One region of the Streptomyces sp. NPDC048560 genome, then DNA from elsewhere that is predicted to be linked to it. Evidence: riboswitches for the same ligand, from Rfam matches in the RefSeq annotation. Region 1 holds a riboswitch; each other region holds the start of a gene.

The links. A riboswitch is a leader RNA that binds a small molecule or an ion and turns the genes downstream of it on or off. The one in region 1 is predicted to bind thiamine pyrophosphate.
Region 2: it holds a riboswitch for thiamine pyrophosphate, as region 1 does, so the genes downstream of both, AB0C82_RS00380 (thiamine ABC transporter substrate-binding protein) here and thiO (glycine oxidase ThiO) in region 1, are expected to answer to the same signal.
Region 3: it holds a riboswitch for thiamine pyrophosphate, as region 1 does, so the genes downstream of both, thiC (phosphomethylpyrimidine synthase ThiC) here and thiO (glycine oxidase ThiO) in region 1, are expected to answer to the same signal.

Annotation. Positions count from the first base shown of each region.
Region 1 is NZ_JBEZIJ010000006.1:347,790-354,596, forward strand. Features, by position in the region: gene metF (methylenetetrahydrofolate reductase [NAD(P)H]) at 1-148, opposite strand, end outside; gene thiE (thiamine phosphate synthase) at 285-935, opposite strand; gene AB0C82_RS18745 (Rv2175c family DNA-binding protein) at 1,011-1,376, opposite strand; gene AB0C82_RS18750 (FAD-dependent oxidoreductase) at 1,458-2,633, opposite strand; TPP riboswitch at 2,807-2,919, shown strand; gene thiO (glycine oxidase ThiO) at 2,917-4,107, shown strand; gene thiS (sulfur carrier protein ThiS) at 4,104-4,328, shown strand; gene AB0C82_RS18765 (thiazole synthase) at 4,333-5,130, shown strand; gene pknB (Stk1 family PASTA domain-containing Ser/Thr kinase) at 5,228-6,807, shown strand, end outside.
Region 2 is NZ_JBEZIJ010000001.1:92,395-99,201, reverse strand. Features, by position in the region: gene pyrH (UMP kinase) at 1-97, shown strand, start outside; gene frr (ribosome recycling factor) at 217-774, shown strand; gene AB0C82_RS00400 (phosphatidate cytidylyltransferase) at 774-1,856, shown strand; gene AB0C82_RS00395 (hypothetical protein) at 1,934-2,341, opposite strand; gene AB0C82_RS00390 (DUF6233 domain-containing protein) at 2,446-2,787, opposite strand; gene rlmN (23S rRNA (adenine(2503)-C(2))-methyltransferase RlmN) at 2,973-4,079, shown strand; TPP riboswitch at 4,123-4,239, shown strand; gene AB0C82_RS00380 (thiamine ABC transporter substrate-binding protein) at 4,324-5,421, shown strand; gene AB0C82_RS00375 (iron ABC transporter permease) at 5,493-6,807, shown strand, end outside.
Region 3 is NZ_JBEZIJ010000008.1:200,404-207,210, forward strand. Features, by position in the region: gene AB0C82_RS22170 (hypothetical protein) at 66-878, shown strand; gene AB0C82_RS22175 (DUF805 domain-containing protein) at 958-1,314, opposite strand; gene thiC (phosphomethylpyrimidine synthase ThiC) at 1,621-3,423, opposite strand; TPP riboswitch at 3,416-3,549, opposite strand; gene AB0C82_RS22185 (YibE/F family protein) at 3,621-4,952, shown strand; gene AB0C82_RS22190 (SsgA family sporulation/cell division regulator) at 4,967-5,404, opposite strand; gene AB0C82_RS22195 (helix-turn-helix domain-containing protein) at 5,506-6,276, opposite strand; gene AB0C82_RS22200 (DUF5326 family protein) at 6,516-6,728, opposite strand.

The DNA of each region.
Region 1 (6,807 bases):
CGCGGCGCAGCGCGTTCCAGAGGTTCCGCTCGCCCTTCTCCGTCTTGGGCGCCCAGAACTCGAACGAGTACGAGGTCTTGCCGGTCGCGAGCAGCTCACGCACGGTCCGCGCGTGATCCGTCCTGGTGGAGGGTGTGCCAAGGGCCATACTGGGAGGTTAACCAGGGCCGGGCGGTACCCCAACCAGATCGGTGCCATTTGCCCGAATTGCAAGGGTTGTTGTCCACCCCTCGGACACGGACATGGACAATCACCCTGGCGGCGGCCCCGGACAACGCCCCTGTTCAGCTGGTGCGCGCCCTGACGCGCGCGGCGAGACGGGCGGCAGCGGCGGCGGGATCGTCGGCCTCGGTGATCGCCCGGACGACGACGACCCGGCGGGCGCCCGCGTCCAGCACCTCGTCCAGATTGCCCGCGTCGATGCCGCCGATGGCGAACCAGGGGCGGGGCTGGTCGAGCGAGGCGGCGTACCGGACGAGCCCGAGGCCGGGTGCGTAGCGGCCGGGCTTGGTCGGGGTGGGCCAGCAGGGGCCCGTACAGAAGTAGTCCACGCCGGGCTCGGCGACCGCGGCGTCGACCTCGGACTCGGCGTGCGTGGAACGGCCGATGACCACGTCCTGGCCGATGACGGCCCGCGCCGCGGGCACGGGCAGGTCGCCCTGCCCGAGGTGCAGCACGTGGGAGCCGATGGCGTGGGCGACGTCGGCGCGGTCGTTCACCGCGAGGAGCTTCCCGTGACGCTTGCAGGCGTCGGCGAACACCGCGAGGTGTTCGAGCTCCTCGGCGGCTTCCATGCCCTTGTCGCGCAGTTGGACGATGTCCACGCCGGACGTGAGGACGGCGTCCAGGAAATCGGGGAGGTCGCCCTGCCGCTTACGTGCGTCCGTGCACAGGTAGAGCCGGGCGTCGGACAGCAGCGTGCGAGGCGTGGACATGGTTCCCCCGTCGGTACGGCGGGGTGCGGGCCGGTCCGTGTGGCACGGCCCGCACTCCGTGTGCGGTTGTCTCGGTCAGACGGCGAGCGCCTGGGCGCGGCGCTTCACCTCCGTACCGCGATTCTCACTCAACGCCTGCGCGGGGGTACCGGGCAGGGTCGGGTCGGGAGTGAAGAGCCACTCCAGCATCTCTCCGTCGTTGTAGCCGTCGTCCCTCAGGACCGTCAGGAGCCCCGGAAGGCCCTTGACCACCTTGTCGCCGTCGATGAAGGCGGCAGGCACCTGGAGCGCCCGGTTCTCACCACGTCGTACGGCGATGAGCTGGCCATCCCTGACCAGCTGTCGCACGCGCGTCACCTCGATATCGAGCATCTCCGCGATGTCGGGGAGGTGGAGCCAGGCAGGGACGAGAGCATCGATCTTTGCGTCAATCTCGGTCACAAGGACAAGCGTGCCATCCCGGACCGACAGCCGGTAGCCGGGCCGACCGTAAGGGGGTCACGAGGTGGTGTCGGAGCGAGGTCAGAGCTTCGCCGACTTCAGCGGTACGGACGGGTCGGCGGCCCGCTCCGGGTCGACCCGGGCGGCCGATTCGATGAGTCTGCGCCCCTGGGCGAGGTCACGCGGGCGGCCGACGGCCAGTACGGCGACCATGACTCCGTCGCGCAGCCAGCACACCGACCAGGCGGCTTCCGCGGGGTCGCCCCGCCACAGCAGGGTGTCGGCGCCCGCGTGGTGTCCGGCGTACTGCACGAAGCGGCCGAACTGCTCGGACCAGAAGTAGGGCACCGGGTCGTACGGCGGCGGCTGCCCGTCGGCGTCGCCCGCCACGATGGCGGCGGCGACGGTCCGCGGGCCCTGGAGCGCGTTGTCCCAGTGGTGGACGAGCAGGCGTTCGCCGTAGCGGGCCGAGGGGAAGGAGGCGCAGTCCCCCACCGCGTACACATCGGGAAGTGAGCTGCGCAGCGCACTGTCCGCGGTGACCGAGCCGTCCGGGCCGAGTGCGATTCCGGAGCCGGCCAGCCAGGAGGTGGCGGGCCGGGCACCGATGCCGACGACCACCGCTCCGGCGGGGATCGTCCGGCCGTCCGCCAGCAGGACGGCGCCGGGTTCGATCCGGGCCACCCGGGCGCCGGTGAGGAGTTCGGCGCCGCTCTGCGCGTACCACCGGGCCATCGGGGCGGCGACCTCGGCGGGCAGGGCGCCCGCGAGGGGATGCCCGGCCGCCTCGACGACGGTGACGTCGCAGCCGGCGGCGCGGGCGGCGGTGGCGAACTCCGCGCCGATCCAGCCCGCCCCGACGACCACGATGTCGTGCCGGCGTTCCAGGACGGGCCGCAGCCGGGCGGCGTCGTCCAGGGTGCGCAGGAGGTGGACGCCCGGGACTCCTTCGGAGCCGGGCAGCATGACCGGTTCCGCGCCGGTGGCGACGACCAGGGTGCCGTACGGAACGGGGCCGCCCTCGGTGTCCAGTTCGTGCGCCCCGGGCCGCAGTCCCACCACGTCGAGGCCGAGGCGCAGGGTGATGTCGAGCGCCTCGAAGTCGACGTCGAAGGCGGAGTCCTCGGCCTTGCCGAGCAGGACAGCCTTGGAGAGCGGCGGCCGGTCGTACGGCTGATGCGGTTCGGCGCCGATCAGCGTGACGGGCCCGGTGAAGCCCTGTTCTCGCAGGGCGACGGCGGTCTGCACGCCGGCCATGCCCGCTCCGACGACCACGACGTTCTGCTGTTCCGTCTGCTCACTCACGCGTCCACCTTAAGCACCTGACGAATCGTCAGGAAGAGCGCTGTCCCCCGGCGGTCCGCACACCCTGTCCCGGCCAGGTCGTCCGGACGGTCTTACTGACCACGGGTGACGGGGTCTAGGGTGGCCTCCGTACTCGCGGGAGCCCGGACGCACCGGGCTGAGAGGGAGGCTGGGCGGCCTCCGACCGTACGAACCTGATCCGGGTCATGCCGGCGAAGGGAGGGGCTGGAAGCCCATGCGTGCTCCACGGACCGCGAACGGTTACGACGTCCTGGTCATCGGGGGCGGCATCATCGGACTTGTGACCGCCTGGCGGGCGGCACAGCGCGGCATGTCCACGGCGGTGGCCGACCCGGACCCCGGGGGCGGAGCCGCCTCCGTGGCGGCCGGGATGCTTGCCGCCGTCACCGAGCTCCACTACGGCGAGCAGACCCTGCTCGGCCTCAATGTCGCCTCCGCGGCCCGCTATCCCGCGTTCGCGGCCGAGCTGGAGGAGGCGAGCGGCCAGGAGATCGGCTTCCGCGCCTGCGGCACCCTGGCCGTGGCGCTGGACTCCGACGACCGGGCCCATCTGCGCGAACTGCACGCGTTGCAGCAGCGTTCCGGGCTGGAGTCCGAGTGGCTCACCGGCCGCGAGTGCCGCCGGCTGGAGCCCATGCTGGCCCCCGGTGTACGCGGCGGGCTGCGCGTCGACGGCGACCACCAGGTCGACCCCCGGCGCCTCGCCGCAGCGCTGGTGACCGCCTGCGAACGCGCCGGGGTGGTCTTCCACCGGGCCTGGACGCGGCGGCTGACCGTCACGCACGACCGGGCCGCGGGAGCCGTGACGGAGGAGGGCGCGGAGCTCTTCGCCGATCAGGTCGTCCTCGCGGCGGGCAGTCTCAGCGGCCGGCTCGCGGGGCTGCCCGACGATGTCGTCCCCCCGGTCCGCCCGGTCAAGGGCCAGGTGCTGCGGCTGACCGTGCCCCCCGCGTACGCGCCCTTCCTCAGCCGGACGGTGCGCGCCGTCGTCCGGGGCAGCCACCTCTACCTCGTCCCCCGGGAGAACGGCGAGCTCGTCGTCGGCGCCACCAGCGAGGAACTGGGCTGGGACACCACCGTCACGGCGGGCGGGGTGTACGAGCTGCTGCGCGACGCGCACGAGCTGGTGCCCGGCATCACCGAGCTGCCGCTCACCGAGACGCGGGCGGGCCTGCGCCCGGCCTCTCCCGACAACGCGCCGCTGCTGGGCCCGACGGCCCTGCCCGGCCTCCATCTCGCCACCGGCCACCACCGCAACGGGGTGCTGCTGACCCCGGTCACCGGCGACGTGATGGCGCACGTGCTGACCACCGGCGAGCTGCCGGAGGTGGGCCGCCCGTTCACTCCGAGCCGTTTCGCCCCCTCACCCTCCGCCGCCCCCGTGCCTCAGGAGCAGCCCGCATGACCGAGCACCTGTCCGGCCCCGTTCTGATCTCCGTGAACGGGGAACGCCGGAGCATCCCCCTCGACACCCCCCTGGAGACGCTCGTGGCGACGCTCACCGCCTCGCACTCCGGGGTGGCCGCCGCCGTCAACGAGGCCGTCGTACCGCGCAGCGAGTGGTCCTCCACCGCGCTCGCCGACGGAGACCGCGTCGAAGTTCTCACCGCCGTCCAGGGAGGCTGACCCGATGTCCGACGATCTCTTCACTCTCGCCGGCAGCCCGTTCACCTCCCGGCTGATCATGGGTACGGGCGGCGCTCCGAGCCTGGAAGTCCTCGAACGCTCCCTGATCGCCTCCGGCACCGAGCTGACGACCGTGGCGATGCGCCGGCTGGATCCGACGGTGCAGGGCTCGGTCCTCTCCGTCCTGGAGCGGCTCTCCATCCGCGTCCTGCCGAACACGGCGGGCTGCTTCACCGCGGGCGAGGCCGTGCTGACCGCCCGGCTGGCCCGGGAGGCGCTGGGAACCGACTGGGTCAAGCTGGAGGTCGTGGCGGACGAGCGGACACTGCTGCCCGACCCGATCGAGCTGCTGGACGCCGCCGAGATCCTCGTGGACGACGGGTTCACGGTGCTGCCGTACACCAACGACGATCCGGTGCTCGCCCGGAAGCTGGAGGACGTGGGGTGCGCGGCGATCATGCCGCTCGGCTCCCCCATCGGCTCCGGGCTCGGCATCCGCAACCCGCACAACTTCCAGCTGATCGTCGAGCGGGCCGGTGTGCCGGTGATCCTGGACGCAGGTGCCGGCACGGCCTCGGACGCGGCCCTCGCGATGGAGCTGGGCTGCTCGGCCGTCATGCTGGCGTCGGCGGTGACCCGGGCGCAGGAGCCGGAGCTGATGGCGGGCGCGATGAGACATGCGGTGGAGGGCGGGCGTCTGGCGTTCCGGGCGGGCCGGATTCCGCGCCGCCACTTCGCGGAGGCCTCGTCCCCGGGTGAGGGCCGCGCCGTACTGGACCCGGAGCGTCCGGCGTTCCGGTAGGCCCCTTGGATGTGCCCCTGTCACGGCTCGGCTGCAGTAGGGCACCGGGACCGCCCGGACCGTCGGCGGTGTCAGCGGCGGCTCGTAGACTCGGTGCGTGGATACGACCCTCCAGGACCCCATGATCGGGCAGCTGCTCGACGGCCGCTATCGCGTCGACGCGCGCATCGCCGTCGGCGGCATGGCCACGGTCTACCGGGCCATGGACACCCGGCTCGACCGGGTGCTCGCGCTCAAGGTGATGCACCCGGCCCTCGCGACCGACGCCTCGTTCGTCGAGCGCTTCATCCGCGAGGCCAAGTCGGTGGCCAGGCTCGCGCACCCCAACGTCGTCGCGGTCTTCGACCAAGGCGCCCAGGGGGCGTACGTCTACCTGGCGATGGAGTACGTGGCGGGGTGCACCCTGCGTGACGTCCTGCGCGAGCGCGGCGCCCTGCGGCCCCGGGCCGCGCTGGACATCATGGAGCCGGTCCTGGCCGCCCTCGGCGCCGCGCACCGCGCGGGCTTCGTGCACCGGGACATGAAGCCGGAGAACGTCCTGATAGGGGACGACGGCCGGGTGAAGGTCGCCGACTTCGGGCTGGTACGGGCGGTGGGCACCGTCACCGAGACCACCGGTTCGCTCCTGGGCACCGTGTCGTATCTCGCACCCGAACAGATCGAGCACGGCACGGCCGACACCAGGGCCGACGTGTACGCGTGCGGGGTCGTCCTCTACGAGATGCTGACCGGCGGCAAGCCGCACACCGGCGAGACCGCCGCCCAGGTCATCTACCAGCACCTCAACGAGGACGTCCCGGCCCCGTCCGCCGTCGTCCCGGGTCTCCCGGTCGGGCTGGACGGCCTGGTGGCGAGCGCGACCGCCCGCAACCCCGAGGTGCGCCCGCACGACGCGGTGGTCCTGCTGGCCGAGGCGCGGGAGTGCCGGGCCGCCCTCACCGACGAGCAGCTGGATACCAAGCCCCCGCAGGCACGCGGCGAGGAGCACGACGGCGCCGACGACCGTACGAGCGTGATTCCGCGGGTGCTCCCGCCCGGCGCGGGCACCACCCATCACACCAGCCGGCTGGAGATGCCGCCGCCCCTGCCGCCCCGGAGGACCGGGCCCGGCCGGCGCGGCCTCCTCGGCGCGGGTCCCCGGCGCGGCATAGTCGCCGCGCTCGCCGCCGTCCTGCTGGTGCTGGGCGTCGGCGCGGGCGTCTGGTACATCAACTCCGGACAGTTCACCCGGGTCCCCTCGCTGCTGGGCCAGACGGAGAAGACCGCCGAGCAGCGGCTCCGGGACGCCGGTCTCGACGTGAAGCGGATCGACCGCGCCTTCAGTGACACCGCCGCCCGGGGCACCGTGATGGGCAGCGACCCGGGTTCCGGCGAGCGCATCCGGGGCAACGACTCCGTTCGGCTCGTCGTCTCCAAGGGGCCGGAGATGGTGGACGTCCCCGATCTCGCGGGCGTCACTCCCGCCGAGGCGCGGCGCGATCTGAAGGAAGCCGGTCTGGTGCCCGGGATGGTGACCCGGGAGTTCAGCGAGGACGTGGCACGGGGCGACGTAGTCCGTACGGACCCCGAGGCCGGCACCGAGCGCCGCTCCGGGTCCGCCGTGGCCCTGGTGGTCAGCAAGGGCGCCCCGGTCGAGGTCCCGGACGTCACCGGTCTCTCGGTCCAGGACGCCACCGC
Region 2 (6,807 bases), on a different contig from region 1:
CCTCGTCTTCGAACTGACCGCCGAGGGCAATATCGCCCGCGCGGTCAAGGGTGAGAAGATCGGCACGCTCGTGAGTGACGAGGGCACCCGGGCCTGACGGCCCCCAAGGATGGACAACCGCCTGCCGGTCGGAGACCGTGCAGGTGAGGACGCGACGCAGGATGATCCGCAGGGCCCGACGATGCCGGGTCCACTCAAGACACGCAGGAGCACGTGGTGATCGAAGAAATCCTCCTCGAGGCCGAGGAGAAGATGGAGAAGGCCGTTGTCGTCGCGAAAGAGGACTTCGCCGCGATCCGCACCGGCCGCGCGCACCCGGCGATGTTCAACAAGATCGTCGCGGACTACTACGGCGCGCTGACCCCGATCAACCAGCTGGCCTCGTTCTCGGTTCCCGAGCCGCGCATGGCCGTGGTGACTCCGTTCGACAAGACGGCGCTGCGCAACATCGAGCAGGCGATCCGCGACTCCGACCTCGGCGTCAACCCGAGCAACGACGGCAACATCATCCGTGTGACGTTCCCGGAGCTCACGCAGGACCGTCGCAAGGAGTACATCAAGGTCGCCAAGACCAAGGCCGAGGACTCCAAGATCTCGATCCGCTCCATCCGCCGCAAGGCCAAGGAGACGCTCGACAAGCTCGTCAAGGACAAGGAGTCCGGCGAGGACGAGGTGCGTCGCGCGGAGAAGGAGCTGGACGACACCACCGCGAAGTACGTCGCCCAGGTGGACGAGCTGCTCAAGCACAAGGAAGCCGAGCTGCTCGAAGTCTGATGAACGACTCTTCCTGGGGTGCCCCGCAGGGAGCCGGATACTGGGGCGCGCCCCAGATGGGAGCCGCCCCGGCGGGTCCTGCTCACGATGTGCATGAAGCCCAGCAGACTCGGCCCATGCCCATCGTGCCGGACGTTCCCGACGCAGGTAGAGACGCTGACAACCGCGACGACCGGGACAGGGAGACCGCGCGCGCGAGCGGTCCCCTGTTCCGTGACGAGATGCCGCAGGAGCCCATGTCCAGCCCGACGCAGCCCCCGCCGAAGAAGCGTGCCGGGCGTGATCTCCGTGCCGCCATAGGGGTGGGTGTCGGGCTCGGTGCCGTCATCTTCGCCTCGCTCTTCGTCGTGAAGGCCGTCTTCATCGGCGTGATCGTCGCCGCCGTCGTGGTCGGACTGTGGGAGCTCACCTCCCGCCTGGAGGAGCGCAAGGGCATCAAGGCGCCCCTCGTACCGCTGGCGGTGGGCGGGGCCGCCATGGTCGTCGCCGGATACGTGCGCGGTGCGGAGGGTGCCTGGGTCGCCATGGCGCTCACCGCACTGGCCGTGCTGGTCTGGCGGATGACCGAACCGCCCGAGGGGTACCTCAAGGACGTCACGGCCGGTGTGTTCGCCGCCTTCTACGTGCCGTTCCTGGCCACCTTCGTCGCGATGCTGCTCACCGCCGACGACGGACCGCAGCGCGTCCTGACGTTCCTGCTGCTGACCGTGGTCAGCGACACGGGGGCCTACGCGGTCGGCTGGCGCTTCGGCAAGCACAAGCTCGCGCCGCGCATCAGCCCCGGGAAGACCCGCGAGGGTCTGCTCGGTGCCGTGGGCTTCGCCATGGTCGCCGGTGCGCTGTGCATGGAGTTCCTGATCGACGGCGGCGCCTGGTGGCAGGGCCTGCTGCTGGGTCTCGCGGTCGCCGTCAGTGCCACGCTCGGTGACCTGGGCGAATCCATGATCAAGCGCGACCTGGGGATCAAGGACATGGGCACGCTGCTGCCCGGTCACGGCGGCATCATGGACCGGCTGGACTCACTGCTGCCGACCGCGCCCGTGGTCTGGCTGCTGCTGGTGATTTTCGTCGGATCCGGCTGACGGCCGGCTTCCCGTCCACTCCGGCATGTCGTGAGGGCCCGTCGTCCCCCGGACGGCGGGCCCTCACTCCTGCTCCGCTACGTCGGCGAAACCCTGCCGGGGTCCGTGGAGCTCGGCCGGGGAACCTCCCGAACGATGTCGTCGATGCGTCCGTTGCCGGCTTCGTATCCCGCGCCGCCCTCTTCCAGCAGCATGATCGCCCGGATCTGGGCAGGCGTCAGCCCTCGGTCATGCAGAGCTATCACCTGGTCGCGCCAGGCGATGGCCGACATGGCCCCGTCGATGTTGTAGTGCGCCCGCAGCGTGCGCTCCGCGATCTGCTGTGCCTGTGTCAGCGCCAGGTCGGCTCTCTCCAGGCTGCGCAGCGACTGGGCTTCGGACTGGGCCAAGGCACGTTCGGCCTTGCGCAGGCTGAAGACCGCCACCAGGACGGCGATCACGTTTCCCACCAGCCCCGACCACGCGGCGATGCTGTTCGAGTCCACTTCTGTCCCCCTGTCCCGTGTGAGCCGAGGGACGCGCAGGGAGACGGCCCGGTTGCAGGCGGCGTGGCGAGCCGCCCCTGTCGCCGGTTCCGGCAGCTCGCGGTTCAGAGCACTCCGAGGTCTCTGTCCGGCCGGCAGAACGGGCATGCCTCGATGCCGTCCTCCGTGAGGGCGCGCAGGGCCTGCTCGCGGGTCATCGGCTGTGTCTGCTTTCCGCTCATGCCGCAGTCGTCCGTGTGGACGGCGTCGGCATGTGCCCTGCCGCCCGTGCGCAGCATGGACAGCTTCCATCCGGGCGCCGGCGGCGGCAGGACGCGGGCGGCGCGGGCGGCTGCTGCCTGCTGTTCCTCCAGCTCGGCTATCGTCCGATCGGTTCGGCCGAGCTGGTAGGCCTGCCACTCGCGCACGATGCGCAGCCGATCCAGGCGAGTGAAGTTTTCGGACACGTATTCGATTCTAGATCTCGGTGAAGGAGTCCGCGTACCGCCTGTCCTGGGTGCGATCGGTCACCCTCGTCCGGGGCGCCGGGCCGCCTGTGGGCCGCCGTAAGGCCGCCGACGGCCGGGCCCGATCTCCTGTGAGCCGACGATGACCTCTGGTACCACGGCGTGTCTGCGACACTGGATGAACCATGCCTAAGCCCGGAGAACTCACTTTTGTCGCGCCCCGCGGAGCCAAGAAGCCGCCGCGGCATCTCGCCGACCTCACGCCCGACGAGCGCAAGGAAGCAGTCGCCGCGATCGGCGAGAAGCCGTTCCGCGCCAAGCAGCTGTCGCAGCACTACTTCGCGCGGTACGCGCACGACCCGTCGGAGTGGACCAACATTCCGGCCGGTTCGCGGGCGGGCCTCGCCGAGGCGCTGTTCCCCGACCTGATGTCCGTCGTGCGGCACATCAGCTGCGACGACGACACCACCCGTAAGACCCTGTGGAAGCTGCACGACGGGACGCTCGTCGAGTCCGTCCTCATGCGCTACCCGGAGCGGGTGACCATGTGCATCTCCTCCCAGGCGGGGTGCGGGATGAACTGCCCGTTCTGTGCCACGGGGCAGGCCGGGCTGGACCGCAACCTGTCCACCGCCGAGATCGTGCACCAGATCGTGGACGGGATGCGGGCGCTGCGCGACGGCGACGTTCCGGGCGGTCCCGCGCGGCTGTCCAACATCGTCTTCATGGGCATGGGCGAGCCCCTCGCCAACTACAAGCGCGTCGTCGGTGCGATCAGGCGGCTGACCGACCCCGAGCCCGACGGGCTGGGTCTCTCGCAGCGCGGGATCACCGTCTCCACCGTGGGCCTGGTGCCCGCGATGCTGCGCTTCGCCGACGAGGGCTTCAAGTGCCGTCTCGCCGTCTCGCTGCACGCCCCGGACGACGAGCTGCGCGACACGCTCGTCCCCGTGAACACGCGCTGGAAGGTACGGGAGGTGCTGGACGCCGCCTGGGAGTACGAGGCGAAGTCCGGGCGCCGTATCTCCATCGAGTACGCGCTGATCCGCGACATCAACGACCAGGCGTGGCGGGGCGACCGGCTCGGCCGGCTGCTCAAGGGCAAGCGGGTGCACGTCAACCTGATCCCGCTGAACCCGACGCCGGGCTCCAAGTGGACCGCCTCGCGGCCCGAGGACGAGAAGGCGTTCGTCGAGGCCATCGCGGCCCACGGCGTGCCGGTCACCGTCCGGGACACCCGCGGCCAGGAGATCGACGGGGCCTGCGGACAGCTGGCGGCCTCCGAGCGCTGAGCCGGAAAGGGCCCGGTGTAGCCTGGGCGCCACACTCAACTTCATATTCCGACAGGGGAGCGCCACAGCGCTGAGAGTGCGGCACCAAGGACAGGCTGGCCGCAGACCCTCTGAACCTCGCCCGGGTCATTCCGGGTAGGAAGTTCGGACCTTACTCAAGCTGTTGCGCCCTGCCCGCCTCCCGATGATCACTGGGAGGCGGGCAGGGCCGCGTCTCTTCCTGGTCACTTCCAGGAGGAATCACATGAGCACCACCAAGAAGATCACCGTGACCGCGCTCGCCGCGGCGCTCGGTGTCACGGCCCTCGCGGGCTGCGGCGGTTCCGACGACGGTGCGTCCGGGGACGGCAAGGGCTCCGGCTCCAAGACCGTCACGCTGGTCAGCCACGACTCCTTCAACGCCTCGAAGGACGTCCTTAAGGCGTTCACGGAGGAGACCGGTTACACGGTCAAGGTCCTCAAGAGCGGTGACGCCGGTGCGGCGCTCAACCAGGAGATCCTGACCAAGGGATCCCCGCGCGGTGACGTGTTCTTCGGGGTCGACAACACGCTGCTCTCCCGTGCCCTGGACAACGGCCTCTTCACGCCGTACGAGGCGAAGGGCCTCGACCGGGTCGCGGACGACGTACAGCTCGACGCGGACAAGCACCGGGTCACGCCCGTCGACACCGGCGACATCTGCGTCAACTACGACAAGAAGTACTTCGCCGACAAGAAGCTGGCGCCGCCGCAGTCCTTCGACGACCTGCTGAAGCCCGCGTACAAGAACCTTCTGGTCGCCGAGAACGCCGCCACCTCCTCGCCCGGTCTCGGCTTCCTCCTCGGCACCGTCGCCGCCTACGGCGAGGACGGCTACGAGGACTACTGGAAGAAGCTGAAGGACAACGGCGTCAAGGTCGTCGACGGCTGGGAGCAGGCGTACAACGACGAGTTCTCCGGCTCGGCGGGCGGCAGGGCGGCGAAGGCCGACCGGCCGCTCGTGGTCTCCTACGCCTCCAGCCCGCCCGTCGAGGTCCTGTACGCCGAGCCGCAGCCGGCCGAGGCCCCGACCGGTGTCGCCACCGGGACCTGCTTCCGCCAGATCGAGTTCGCGGGACTGCTGGACGGCGCGAAGAACGAGGCGGGCGGCAAGGCCCTCCTGGACTTCCTGATCGGCCAGAAGTTCCAGGAGGACATGCCGCTGAACATGTTCGTGAACCCGGTCGTGAGCGACGCGAAGCTGCCCGGACTCTTCACGGAGTTCGGCGCGAAGATCGACCAGCCGACGACCGTGGCGCCGGACAGGATCGCCGAGAACCGTGAGCAGTGGGTCCGGTCGTGGTCCTCGATCGTGGTGAAGTAGCCGGCCGCTCCGTGCGCAAGGGGCGGGCGTCCAGGGAGCGGATACGCGGGAGCGCGGTGCGGCTCGGCCTGATGGCCGTGCCCGTCGTGTTCTTCGCGCTGTTCTTCGCCTACCCCGTCGCCGCGATCGTCGGCCGCGGGCTGAAGGACGCGGGCCGGTGGCAGTTCGGCCGGATCGGGGAGGTGCTGGGCCGGCCGGAGATCCACGACGTCCTGTGGTTCACCACCTGGCAGGCTCTCGCCTCCACCGGGCTCACCCTCGTCCTCGCCCTGCCCGCCGCCTATGTGTTCGCCCGCTTCGACTTCCCCTGCAAGCAGCTGCTGCGGGCCGTCGTCACGGTGCCGTTCGTGCTGCCGACGGTGGTCGTGGGGACGGCGTTCCTGGCGCTCCTCGGCCGTGGCGGCTTCCTGGACGAGCTGTGGGGGGTGCGGCTCGACACCACCGTGTGGGCGATCCTGCTCGCCCACGTCTTCTTCAACTACGCGGTGGTCGTACGGACCGTCGGCGGCCTGTGGTCGCAGCTGGATCCCCGGCAGGAGGAGGCCGCCAGGGTCCTCGGTGCCGGGCGGTTCGCGGCCTGGCGGCGGGTCACCCTGCCCGCGCTGGCGCCCTCGGTGGCCGCGGCGGCCCTGATGGTCTTCCTCTTCACGTTCACCTCCTTCGGCGTCGTGCAGATCCTCGGCGGACCGGCCTACTCCACGCTCGAAGTGGAGATCTACCGGCAGACCGCCCAGCTCCTCGACCTGCCGACGGCCGCCGTGCTCACCCTGGTGCAGTTCGCCGCCGTCGGCGCGATCCTCGCCCTGCACGGCTGGACCGTACGGCGGCGCGAGACCGCGCTGAAGCTGGTCGACCCGGAGCAGACGGCCCGCAGACCGCGTGGCGCCGGGCAGTGGACTCTGCTCGGCGGGGTCCTGCTGACCGTCCTCCTGCTGATTCTGCTGCCGCTCGGTGTGCTGGTCGAGCGCTCGTTCGACGGATCGGGCGGTTACGGGTTCGGCTTCTACCGCGCCCTGCAGTCCGCCGACGCGAGCGGCTCCACCTTCCTCGTCCCACCGCTCGAAGCCGTCTGGAACTCACTGAGGTACGCGCTCGTCGCGACCCTCATCGCGCTGTTCGTAGGCGGGCTCGCCGCCGCCGCGCTCACGAGGCGGGCCGGGCGGCTGGTCCGCGGTTTCGACGCGCTGCTGATGCTGCCGCTCGGGGTGTCCGCCGTGACGGTCGGCTTCGGCTTCCTCATCACGCTCGACGAACCTCCGCTCGATCTGCGCACGTCCTGGATCCTGGTGCCGCTCGCGCAGGCCCTGGTGGGTGTCCCCTTCGTCGTACGGACCATGCTGCCGGTCCTGCGGGCGGTCGACGGGCGCCTCAGGGAGGCGGCCGCGG
Region 3 (6,807 bases), on a different contig from region 1:
TCTCCTCCGTTTCCGCCCAATTGACCGGTTGACGCGGTCAGTCAGGCCCTACGGAGCATCGGGGGATGCACATGAAAAGCGCTCCGCACCTGCTGGCCGAGGACCGCCCCGAGTACGAGCGGATTCTCGATGACGCACTGCGCCATGCTCATGAGGACCTGGCTCCCGCCGGGGCGGGTGTCCGGCTCAATCCGGAACAGCTCCGCACCATGGCGCTGAACGCCACGGCGCTCATCACCGCGGCCGCCGCCACCGAGTACGAGCACTACGTGAAGGCCCGTGACGACCTGCGCGGCCCCGTGGGTGACACGGCACCCGGGCTCGCGCCGGACGAGGCGCAGGGGACGGGCGCCGGCCTGGGCGCCGTCGTCACCGCTCTGGCGCCCGTCCTCGCCGGGACCGCCGCCGTGATCTTCCTGCTCGTCGGCTATCTGCTCCAGGCACTCGGCCCGGACCTCGCCTTCGCCGCCACCATGGTTACCGCCGGCTGGTTCTTCGCCGCGGTCGCCGCGGCCGCCACCCTGGTCGCCGCCGTCGGACTGCTCCTCACGGCTCTGCGCAACGGATCCACCTCGCTGTCCGCCGGGGCACCGGAGGAGGAACTGCCGGAGGACGTGGCGCGCGCGAGGGACACGTGGCGCGACGCCCTGCTGGAGCGCGGCATCCTCCCGTTCCTGCGGGACGCCCTCGCCGGACCTGCGGCGGGCCCCGCACCCAGGACCACTCACCGCGCCCCGAACCGCATCCCGAAGATGGGCTACAGCAGACCGGACTTCTCCGGCCCGTCCGAGGGGCCGGCCGCCGGCCCGCGCCCGACCTTCAGCAGTCCGGACTTCAGCAGTCCGGACTTCGGCGGGCCGGAGCACCGGCCGGAGTGACCCGCCGCCGCCCCGGTCCGGAACGCACGAAGGCCGGGGCAGCTCTCGGCTGCGCCCGGCCGGTGTGGCGAGAAACGGATCAGACCGCCTGCGGCGCCAGCTTCGGGTTCTCGCCGTACGCGTTCGCCTCCGGCTTGCCGTCCGAGGCGAGGAAGACGAGCAGGACGATCCCGCCGACGAGCGGCACCAGAGAGATCAGGATCCACCAGCCCGAACGGCCGGTGTCGTGCAGCCGGCGCACCATGACCGCGATGGCCGGCACCAGCACGGCGACGAGGTAGATGGCGTAGGGGATCTGCGTGTCGATCGCCACGCCGATGCCCGCGAGCACCGCGGCCACGATGAAGTTGAAGAGTACGAACATCCAGTACTCCTTGCGGCGCGCACGGCCGCTGAAGCCCGCGTAGTTCTTGAGCACGTTCAGGTACCAGGTCATTGGTTTTCCCTCCCCGAGCCTCTGTTTCAGAGGCACACAATTTCAGCCAAGCAAGGCGGAAGGTAAGGCACAGATAAGGAAAGGGTCAAGCCCTGGCCGGGTGCAGCGGAAACGTACACCTACCTGCCGCGCTTCCGTGTCCCTACCGAAGCCGAGCAGCCTTCACAACCAGGACAGTTGGGGCGGGCCCTAGCAAATGAACCCGGGCGGTGGCCCGTTGACCGCCGTGCATACGAAGGCGGCGCCGCCCCAGACACAAAGTGCCCTGGGCGACGCCGCCTTCCGCATCCGCGGTGACCCCTGGAGTCAGTCCGCGATCGGCAGATAGACCCGGTTGCCGGCCGCGGCGAACTCCTTCGACTTCTCCGCCATGCCCGCCTCGATCTCCGTCTGCGAATCCCCGTGCTCGCGGCGGATGTCGTGCGAGATCTTCATCGAGCAGAACTTCGGGCCGCACATCGAACAGAAGTGGGCCGTCTTCGCCGGCTCGGCCGGCAGCGTCTCGTCGTGGAACTCCCGCGCGGTGTCCGGGTCGAGCGCCAGGTTGAACTGGTCCTCCCAGCGGAACTCGAACCGCGCGTCGGACAGCGCGTCGTCCCAGTCCTGCGCGCCCGGGTGGCCCTTGGCCAGGTCGGCCGCATGGGCTGCGATCTTGTACGTGATGACACCGGTCTTCACGTCGTCCCGGTTGGGCAGACCCAGGTGCTCCTTGGGCGTGACGTAACAGAGCATCGCCGTACCCCACCAGGCGATCATCGCGGCGCCGATACCCGAGGTGATGTGGTCGTACGCCGGGGCGACGTCCGTGGTCAGCGGGCCGAGCGTGTAGAACGGCGCCTCCTCGCAGATCTCCTGCTGGAGGTCGATGTTCTCCTTGATCTTGTGCATCGGGACATGGCCCGGGCCCTCGATCATCGTCTGGACGCCGAACCGCTTGGCGATGGTGTTCAGTTCGCCGAGCGTGCGCAGCTCGGCGAACTGCGCCTCGTCGTTGGCGTCGGCGATCGACCCGGGGCGCAGCCCGTCGCCCAGCGAGTACGTCACGTCGTACGTCGCGAGGATCTCGCAGAGTTCCTCGAAGTTCTCGTACAGGAACGACTCCTTGTGGTGCGCGAGGCACCAGGCCGCCATGATCGAGCCGCCGCGCGAGACGATGCCGGTTTTACGCCGCGCCGTCAGCGGGACGTACGGCAGGCGCACTCCGGCGTGGACCGTCATGTAGTCGACGCCCTGCTCCGCCTGCTCGATGACCGTGTCCTTGTAGACCTCCCAGGTCAGCTCCTCCGCACGGCCGTCGACCTTCTCCAGCGCCTGGTAGAGCGGCACGGTGCCGATCGGGACGGGTGCGTTGCGCAGGATCCACTCGCGCGTCGTGTGGATGTTGCGGCCGGTGGACAGGTCCATGACCGTGTCGGCGCCCCATTGGGTCGCCCACGTCATCTTGTCCACCTCCTCCTCGATGCTCGAGGTGACCGCGGAGTTGCCGATGTTGGCGTTGACCTTCACCAGGAATCGCTTGCCGATGATCATCGGCTCGATCTCCGGATGGTTGACGTTGACCGGCATGACGGCCCGGCCCGCGGCGATCTCCTCGCGAACGACCTCGGCCTCGACGTTCTCCCGGATCGCGACGTACTCCATCTCCGGGGTGATGTCGCCGCGCCTGGCGTACGCGAGCTGGGTGACGGGCCGTCCGTCCCGGCTGCGGCGCGGCTGCCTCGGACGGCCGGGGAAGACCGCGTCGAGGTTGCGCAGGCCGCCTCGGGGCGAGGTGTGCTTGACGCCGTCGTCCTCGGGGCGGCCGGGCCGGCCGGCGTACTCCTCGGTGTCCCCGCGGGAGATGATCCAGTTCTCGCGCAAAGGCGCGAGGCCGCGCCGGACGTCGGTGTCGATGGTGGGATCGGTGTACGGCCCCGACGTGTCGTACAGCGTCACGTCCTTGCCGTTGGTGAGGTGCACCTGACGAACCGGCACCCGGAGGTCAGGGCGTGAACCCTGGACGTATCCCTTGTGCCAGCCGATGGACTTCCCGGTCGCGCCATTCGGTGCGTCCTGCGCATTCTGCGCATTCTGCTCCGAGGCAGGCGTGCGTGCGTCCGCTGTGGTCATGAGACCTACTCCCTACGCCGGCATTACCCGGTAACAGGTTCGGCGGTCGGCGCAGCCTGTTCCGTACCGGTGTACGGAGGTCAGCGCCCTCTCAGCCCGGTGCTCCGAGCTCCCGCGTGTGCAAAGGTGCCACCACGCTAGCGTTCTTCATGGCGTGCTGAATAGGGGGCCCCTCCCGTTCTTGCGATGATCGCCCGGTGACCTCCTCCCAAAGCGATCCCGAACCGCAGGGCGCCCCGCACGGCCATTCGCACAGCCATGGCCCGGCCGCCCCCGTCTCCAAGCACCTGCGCAAGGTCATCGCGGCGGTGTTGATTCCGTTCGCCACCGCGGTCCTTGTGGGCCTCGTGGTGCTGTGGCCGGGCGGCGCCCCCGAACATGAGCGCACAGGTGTCGGCTTCGACCGGCAGACCCAGTCCGGCAAGGTCGTCCAGGTCGACAGCGTGGACTGCGCCGACGTCAACGCCTCGCAGGTACCACCGACCGGTGACACCTCGACGCCCTCGGGTCGCGAGGCGGTCGACGCGCAGACGGGAGACTGCAAGAAGGCGACGATCGAGGTGACCAGTGGCGACGACAAGGGGCGCACGTTCGTCGAAGTCGTCCAGCCGGACGCTCCCAGGCAGCTGAGCGAGGGTCAGGGCGTGGTCGTGGCGTACGCTCCCGACGCCCCACGCGACCTGCAGTACTCGGTGACCGATGTGAACCGGAAGTTCCCGATCGCTCTGCTCGCCGGGATCTTCGCGCTGGCCGTGGTCGCGGTGGGCAGACTGCGCGGTGTGATGGCACTGATCTCACTCGTCGTGTCGTTCGCCGTGCTCACCCTGTTCATCCTGCCGGCGATCCTCCAGGGCTCGAATCCCCTGGTCGTGGCGGTGATCGGGGCGAGCGCCATCATGCTGGCGGGGCTCTACATGTGCCACGGCCTGACGGCGCGTACGTCCGTGGCGGTCATCGGCACACTCATCTCGCTGCTGGTGATCGGCCTGCTCGGCTCGCTCTTCATCGGCTGGGCGGAACTGTCCGGCAACACCGACGACAACACCGGTCTCATCCACGGGCTCTTCCCGGACATCGACATGAGCGGCCTGCTGCTGGCGGGCGTCATCATCGGTTCGCTCGGTGTGCTCGACGACGTGACCGTCACCCAGACGTCGGCCGTCTGGGAGCTGCACCAGGCAGACCCGACGATGGGCGCCCGGAAGCTCTACAAGGCGGGGATCAGGATCGGGCGGGATCACATCGCTTCGGTCGTCAACACCCTCGTGCTCGCATACGCCGGCGCCGCGCTGCCCCTGTTGCTGCTCTTCTCGATCGCCCAGAGCAGCATGGGGACCGTGGCGAACAGCGAACTCGTGGCGGAGGAGATCGTCCGGACGCTGATCGGCTCGATCGGACTGGTCGCGTCGGTGCCGGTGACGACAGCACTCGCGGCGCTGGTGGTCTCCGCGGACCGCACAGGGCTCGGCGCGGAAGCCGGAGCTCCTGCACCCGTACGGAGCGGGAGGGGCCGTCGTCGCAAGCTGTGACGGCGGACGCCCTGTCAGCCGGCGTTCTGCTCCTCGGCGAGAATCCGGCCCAGCGCCACTTCGAGACTGCCCTCGAAGTCACTCAGCGTGTGCTCCTGACCGAGCGGGACCAACTTGTCCGTCCGGTCGAGGAAGGCGACAAGAGGGGCCGTGCCGGCCCGGAAGAGCGCACGGTCGTCTCCCACCTGGAGCCGGATGTGTACATCGGAAAGCCCTTCGGGTTCGGTCGGACCGATGTGCACATCCCCGTCCCCGCTCGGGCTGTTCAGCCCGTCGAGCAGCAGTTCACGGCCGAAAGCCCAGGTGACAGGGGCGTCTCCCGGCAGGTGGAAGGTCATTCGGATCGCGTAAGGATCAGCAACCTCGTACCGGAGCTCCACCGGAATACGGAAGGAGAGCTCCTCGGAAACGAGGAAGCTCATCATGACCTCTGCTTGAACCGACTCGCGCATCGTTTAACCCCGCGGTAGATGAAACTGGCCAGGAATGATCCCCGGTGGCCCTATTGACGCCATCGTGGTGCACGCGATAGCAGATCACAAGGAGTGATTTTTCAGATACTGATAGAGAGCACGAGCGAACGCAAGAGGTCTGCGACTTCGTTGCGTAGTTGTTCAACTGCGGGGAGCAACCGATCCTGCTGGTCAAGGGGCAGAGAAATGGCCATCGCCGCCACGGTCGTACCCACCGTGATCGGGATGGCCGCACAGATCGTTCCGAGGGCATATTCCTGTCGTTCGATGACAGGGTCCATACGTTCCGTCGATCGCAAGCGCTCAAGAAGCGACTCACGATCTCGCACAGAGTGACGAGTCAGCGGCTGCACCGGATGTCGGTCGAGGTGATCCCCGCGCGCCGTCTCGTCGAGCTGTCTCAACAGGCACTGGCCGATCGCGTGCGCGTGTCCGGTCTCGCGGAACGCCGCCCACTCGTCGACCGCGGGACTGGCCGGGGTGTCCGCGACCGCGATGAGTTCGATCTCGCCCTCGCGGTAGATGGCGCAGTACACCGGCACACCGATCGTGTCGCGCCAGCGCGCGAGTGATTCGGTCATGGCGCTGCGACGATTCTGCACGGCACCACCGTCCATCAGCCGCTCGGCGGCGTCCCCGAAGAGGAAGACGCCGTTCTCCCGGCGCAGATAGCCCTCGTGGGTCAGCGTGCGCAGCAGGTGGTACGCGGTGGGAAGCGGGAGCCCCGCTTCCCGCGCGAGCTGCTTCGCGGGCGCCCCGTCGCGATGGGTGCCCACAGCCTCCAGCAGCCTCAATGCCCGCTGCACGGAACCGATCAACGTCGGTACAGCGGTATTCGTTGCTGTGGTCACAGGTCACCCCCAGGCATGGTGACGGGCGGTCAGCCCTCCCGTGGGGGCCGCCCCCACGGACTGCCACAAAACCTGGGTCCGGAGACCGAACTGCCCTACAAACCAATGGTCAATTCAGTGACGGACGGTTACTTCCCAGGCGGCGGCAGTGATACGCACTGTATCGGCACCGCACGCCCGAAATGCGTTTTCGTCCGGGACTTAGCTCAGCTGGGCTAATCGGCCACGGCCGACCGTCACTACCAGTCACGGTCCGAGGAGGACGAAGACATGAACTTCCGTACGACGAAGACCAGACCACCGACCAGAACGGCGAAAACCAGCACCTTGAAGAGCAGACCGATGACGAAGCCCACCACGCTGGCGATCAGGCTGCCGAACACGACGATCGCGATGACGGGCACCGCGACCCACTTCACCCACCAGGGCATCCCCGCGAATATCTCCTGCACGGCCATCGTCCTTACCTCGTCTCTTCGAGTACCTGCCTCGATGCTAGGGGCGCGGGGGTACCCGGCGGGTGCCGCCGAT